2 linked regions of the Methanococcoides burtonii DSM 6242 genome follow. Each later gene encodes a partner of the first gene's protein in a complex. Links are inferred from orthologs where the notes say so. Each region holds a gene or a part of one and is shown on either strand. Other genes may lie near its edges.

Region 1 (2,805 bases):
GTTTATGTTACAACTACTATGGGTAATTCTGTGAGGTTGGTATAATGGCAGAACTTCACCACAGTGAACACATTCCTCAATGGAAGAAAGACGAGATCGAGGAAATTAAGAGTCTCATTGAATCATATCCATTGTTTGGTGTTATTGGTATTGAAGGAATTCCTGCAAAGCAACTTCAGTCAATGAGAAGGGACCTCAAGGACTTTGCAGTCCTTAAAGTTTGCAGAAACTCTCTAACAAGAAGGGCACTTGATCAGTCATCTGATGATGTCAAGAAGATGGATGATTATATTGATGTGCAGACCGCACTCATATTCACAAAACAGAACCCTTTCAAACTCTACAAATTACTTGAGAAAAGTAAGACTCCTTCCCCTATTAAAGCGGGAATGGTAGCTACTAGCGACATTATTGTAGAGAAAGGCCCAACAAGCTTCCCACCAGGTCCTATACTTGGTGACATGCAGGGTGCAGGTATTCCTGCAGCTATTGATGGCGGAAAGGTTGTCATCAAGGAAACAAAAGCTGTTGCAAAGGCCGGCGAGGTTGTATCTCAGAAACTTGCAGCTATGCTGACAAGGTTGGAGATCTATCCACTTGAAGTCGGTCTTGATCTTAGGGCAGTTCTGGAAGAAGGTTCTATCTTCACTCCTGATGTACTTGCTATCGATGAGGAGCAGATATTCTCCAACTTCGTACAAGCAGCTCAGCAGGCATTCAATATGTCTGTCAATGCAGCATATCCAACTGCTATGAACATCAACACATTGCTTGCTAAGGCGGCATCCGATTCAAGGAACGTTGCAGTCAATGCTACAGTTTACGAGCCAGGTATCATGGATATTCTGCTTGGTAAGGCATACAGCAAGATGATGGCGATCGCTTCAGCAGCATCCTCCAATGATGATGCTCTTGACGATGAGCTAAAGGAAGCACTCGGTGCAGCAAGTTCTGCTGTATCAGCAGTTGAGGAAGTTGTTGAAGAGCAGGAAGAAGTCAAAGAAGAAGAAGAAGAAGAAAGCGACATGGCATCTGGTCTTGGAGCACTCTTTGGATAAACTAACTATCAAATATAATATTAATAACTAAAAGGTGAATTACAATGGAATACATATACGCAGCACTATTATTGCACAACGCAGGTAAAGACATAACAGAAGAGTCCGTCTCCGCAGTACTCTCTGCAGCAGGCACAGAAGTAAACGAATCACGTGCAAAGGCACTCGTTGCAGCACTCGAAGATGTAGATATTGAGGAAGCAATGGCAACCGCAGCATTCGCACCAGCAGCAGCAGTAGTAGCAGCTCCAGTAGCTGAAACAGCAGCTGAGGAAGTACCTGCAGAGGAAAATAAAGCTGAAGAAGAAGAGAGCGGCATGGCTGGTCTCGGCGCACTCTTTGGCTGAGCTATTTTTAATCCGATACTCGCATTATGCGAGTATCAATTCTTTTTTTTAATTAATTTCTTATTTTTTTACTTGATGATTCATTTCTAAAACAGTTTCAGAGGTCGATCTCTGGCTATTTGGATCATACTGCAATATTATCGTTTAGATCATTCTTCACTATTTTCTAAAACATCAAATAATGGGATGTTCATTTCTGGATCCCATTTCTCAATGAATGTAAGCATATGATATTTCATAAAGACCCTTAAAGGAACTGCACCCATAATCGATATCAACATTAACAATATGATCTCTATAAAAGCGATCGGTGCAATAATTATCCACGCTGCTTCCCCTATAATCATCGAAAGAACGAAATAGATAACTGCATCGATGATACTAAATAGCAATATTGGGATCAATATCAATACAAGAACAAGAATTACGACAGCTATGCTGCCTAATGCCCACAGGACCATCCTTCCAAGCCAGTACACAAACATTTGTTTCCAATCACGCCTGAAATTTGCGATAACTCTTTCCAGAGATTCAATAAATCCTGTGTAACTGTACATTGCAATAGGGATGCAAAGAACGATGAATGAATTAATTATGCTGCTTATTATGGACAAAGCTATTATCACCACAATAAGACTGGGGCTGGAAGCTATCAAAAGTGGCAAAAGGTTTGTTGATGGATTATGTACGATCTGCATTATAAGGGGCAAAGCAGCCATCAAAAATATTCCCAGGTATACAATTCTCAGTACAAGCCTTACTATGAATAGATCCAGTCCCATGCGTAAGAATTTGGCTGAATATTCCCGGAAACGAACGTCATTTTTTGTAACAGATTCAACAAGAACAAGGTCCATCACTGAAGCAAAGTATCCAAAGAGCAATACCAATACTAAAATTATTATAAATGCTGCGATCACCCATGAAATATCTGGTATCGATATCTGATCTATAAATGAGCTTAGTGTAGGAATTTCAGAAAAAGGTAATGAGGATGTATCCTGGAAATCTGAATTCGAAGAAGGTCCGTTGTAACCTTGTCCTCCTCCTCCACTTGCCAGAGCTATAATAATGGCAAGTTTTATCCATTTCCATATGGCAAATGGCTCAAGTAGTGCGACCCGTGTTCTTTTAAAAGCCACGTCGACCGCATCTACTACAAACCAACTCATGCAAATGAATACTCTACGGTGTTATAAAAAATAACCGGTTAGGTTATTCTCTCTTCCTTTGAACACCTGTCCTTTTCTTAAAACCGGTGCGTGCTTTGTCGCCGCTGCTGCCGCCACTGCTACGGTCGCTGCTTCTTCCGCCGCTGCTTCCACCACTGCTACGGTCGCTGCTTCTTCCGCCGCTGCTTCCACCACTGCTACGGTCGCTGCTTCTTCCGCCGCTGCTTC
Region 2 (3,039 bases), 780 kb from region 1 along the record:
TAATGCGTAATGCACAGAACACCGGTAAGAAGCAGATCGCTCTTCGTATTGTGGATGAGGCTTTTGACATCGTTAACTCGAAGACAAAGAAGAATCCTGTTCAGGTTCTCGTAGAAGCTGTTTCAAATGCTGGTCCAAGGGAAGAAGTTGTCAGACTTAAATACGGTGGTATCTCTGTACCAAAGGCAGTTGATACAGCTCCACAGAGGCGTGTTGACCATGCATTGAGAAATATATCAATAGGTTCTAATCAGACAGCTTTCAAATCAAAGCGCTCTGCAGCAGAATGTCTTGCATCCGAGCTCATCGCAGCTTCTAACCGTGATGCAAAGTGCTTTTCCATCAACAGAAAGGATGGAAAGGAAAGAGTCGCAAAGGCAGCACGTTAATCGTGTTCCTTTTTTATTTTATATAATTATTCAATTGTAGGTTTTATCATGGGACGAAGGAAGAAAATGGTTGAGCGTGTTACAGCGCTGATGAGCAATCCATTAATGATCAGGAACATCGGTATTGTAGCTCACATCGATCACGGAAAAACAACTCTTTCAGATAACCTCCTCGCAGGCGCTGGGATGATCTCCAAGGAGCTCGCAGGCCGCCAGTTGTTCATGGATTCTGACGCAGAGGAGCAGGAAAGAGGTATCACGATCGACTCCTCTAACGTGTCAATGGTGCACGAATATGAGGGCAAGGAATATCTTATCAATCTTATTGACACACCTGGTCACGTTGACTTTGGTGGCGATGTAACCCGTGCAATGCGTGCAGTAGATGGCGCTGTAGTTGTCATCGATGCTGTTGAAGGTACAATGCCTCAGACCGAAACCGTTCTGAGACAGGCACTGAAAGAGCACGTAAAGCCGGTACTTTTCATTAACAAGGTAGACCGTCTTATCAACGAGTTGCAGGTCGATGATCAGGAGATGCAGATCAGGCTCGGAAAGCTCATCGATCACGTAAACAAGCTTATCAAAGGTATGAACGAAGAGCGCTATAACGCAGGCTGGAGAGTAGATGCAGCTGAGGGTACTGTAGCATTCGGTTCCGCTCTTTACAACTGGGCTATCAGTGTCCCTATGATGAAGAAGACCGGTGTAAGCTTTAGTGAAGTTTTCAATTACTGCCGTGAAGAAGACATGAAGTCACTTGCTGAAAAATGTCCACTCCACGAAGCAGTTAACGATATGGTTATCAGATTCCTTCCAAGTCCTATCGATGCACAGAAGGGCAGGGTCGGAGCTATCTGGCATGGTGACCATGAGTCCGGTATCGGTAAGCAGATGTCTGTTGCAGATGCCAAGGGAGATGTTGCTTTCATGGTAACTGATATTAGCATGGACCCACACGCAGGAGAAGTTTCAACAGGTAGACTTTTCAGCGGTTCACTTTCCCGTGGTATGGAAGTTTACGTTTCAGGTGCATCAAAGACGAACAGAATCCAGCAGGTCGGTGTTTTCATGGGCCCTGAGAGGCTTGAAGTTGATGCGATCCCTGCAGGTAACATTGCAGCGGTAACAGGTCTCAGGGATGCATTTGTAGGTGCCACAGTAACCACACTTGAAGGTATGGAGCCTTTCGAGAGCATCAAGCACGCAAGTGAACCTGTAGTTACTGTTGCAGTCGAAGCAAAGCACATGAAGGACCTTCCAAAGCTCGTTGAAGTTCTTCGCCAGGTCGCTAAAGAAGACCCAACACTCAAGATAACTCTTGATGAAGAGACCGGTGAGCACTTAATGGCTGGTATGGGTGAACTTCACCTTGAGGTCATTGCTCACAGGATCGAGCGTGACAAAGGTGTGGAGATCACAACAACACCTCCACTTGTCGTATATCGTGAGACCATCACAGGTACAGCAGGTCCTGTGGAAGGTAAATCCCCTAACAGGCACAACAGATTCTATGTTATCGTCGAGCCACTGGAGCCAGAAGTCCGTGAGCTTATACGCAATGACGAGATCTCCATGAGGATGCCTGAAGTTGAGAGAAGGGAGAAGCTCATGGCAGCAGGTCTTAATAAAGATGAAGCAAAGAAGATCGTAAATATCTTCGAGAGCAATGCTTATTTCGATATGACAAAGGGCATTCAGTACCTGAACGAAACAATGGAGCTTATCATTGAGGGATTCACCGAGGTCATGAAGGCTGGACCACTTTCCAAGGAACCATGCATGGGTGTCAAAGTAAAGCTCATGGATGCAAAACTCCATGAGGACGCTGTCCACAGAGGCCCTGCACAGGTAATTCCTGCATCAAGACAGGCAATCCAGGCTGCAATGCTTATGGCTGATGATACGCTCTTTGAACCATATCAGAAGGTATTCATCCAGGTCCCGCAGGAGCAGATGGGTGGAGCAACCAAGGAGATCCAGGGCCGTCGCGGTGTCATTATAGACATGACTTCCGAAGGGGATACAACCGTCATCGAGTCCAAAGCACCAGTTTCAGAGCTATTCGGATTCGCTGGTGATATCAGATCCGCAACAGAAGGTCGAGCAATGTGGAGTACAGAGTTCGCAGGTTTCGAACCACTTCCAATGAGTCTCATGACCGAAGTTGTTACAGGTATCCGCAAGCGAAAAGGACTCAAGGCAGCTTTGCCACAGGCAGAAGACTTTATGAGCATGTAAGGTGGATGTAAATCCATCTTTTTTCTACCTGAGACAATTCGCTGGAAAGGTTTAATAGTAGAAACAACCATTATGCTCAAAATTACAGATTATACCAATTAAAAATAAAGGAGAATATTATCATGGCTGATAAACCACATATGAACTTAGCAGTTATCGGACACGTTGACCACGGTAAATCAACATTTGTCGGAAGGTTGATGTTCGAGACAGGCGCAGTACCTGCACACCTTATCGAGAAATATAAGGCAGAAGCAAAAGAGAAGGGTAAGGAATCCTTCGCATTTGCATGGGTCATGGACACACTCAAGGAAGAGCGTGAGAGAGGAGTTACCATCGATATCTCACACAAGAGATTCGATACCGACAAGTACTACTTTACAGTAGTTGACTGCCCAGGCCACAGAGA

Evidence for each region.
Region 2: the proteins of rpl12p (region 1) and MBUR_RS06020 are in contact, whole or in part, in a crystal structure (PDB 5H7L), measured with the Pyrococcus horikoshii proteins. The link is inferred for Methanococcoides burtonii DSM 6242 from one-to-one orthologs. Residues at the interface, in WP_010886059.1 of Pyrococcus horikoshii: Leu100, Ala101, Gly102, Leu103, Ser104, Ala105, Leu106, Phe107, Gly108; in WP_048053510.1 of Pyrococcus horikoshii: Pro161, Met164, Met165, Phe168, Ser169, Ile172, Val195, Glu196, Phe202, Leu211, Ser212, Val213, Met216, Lys222, Phe223, Asn224.

The regions. Positions count from the first base shown.
Region 1 is NC_007955.1:2,043,375-2,046,179, forward strand. The notes cover bases 26-2,753. They hold rpl12p (50S ribosomal protein P1), read left to right. Parts: upstream 26-1,102; coding sequence 1,103-1,405; downstream 1,406-2,753. Other genes in these bases: MBUR_RS10065 (50S ribosomal protein L1), read left to right, coding at 26-45; MBUR_RS10070 (50S ribosomal protein L10), read left to right, coding at 45-1,058; MBUR_RS10080 (DUF7544 domain-containing protein), read right to left, coding at 1,555-2,577; MBUR_RS10085 (DEAD/DEAH box helicase), read right to left, coding at 2,621-2,753. Outside these bases: more of MBUR_RS10065, read left to right, coding at 1-25; more of MBUR_RS10085, read right to left, coding at 2,754-2,805. UniProt on the Methanocaldococcus jannaschii protein: Forms part of the ribosomal stalk, playing a central role in the interaction of the ribosome with GTP-bound translation factors.
Region 2 is NC_007955.1:1,259,068-1,262,106, reverse strand. The notes cover bases 72-3,033. They hold MBUR_RS06020 (elongation factor EF-2), read left to right. Parts: upstream 72-437; coding sequence 438-2,630; downstream 2,631-3,033. Other genes in these bases: tuf (translation elongation factor EF-1 subunit alpha), read left to right, coding at 2,750-3,033; MBUR_RS06025 (30S ribosomal protein S7), read left to right, coding at 72-389. In the rest of the region: more of MBUR_RS06025, read left to right, coding at 1-71; more of tuf, read left to right, coding at 3,034-3,039. UniProt on the Methanocaldococcus jannaschii protein: Catalyzes the GTP-dependent ribosomal translocation step during translation elongation.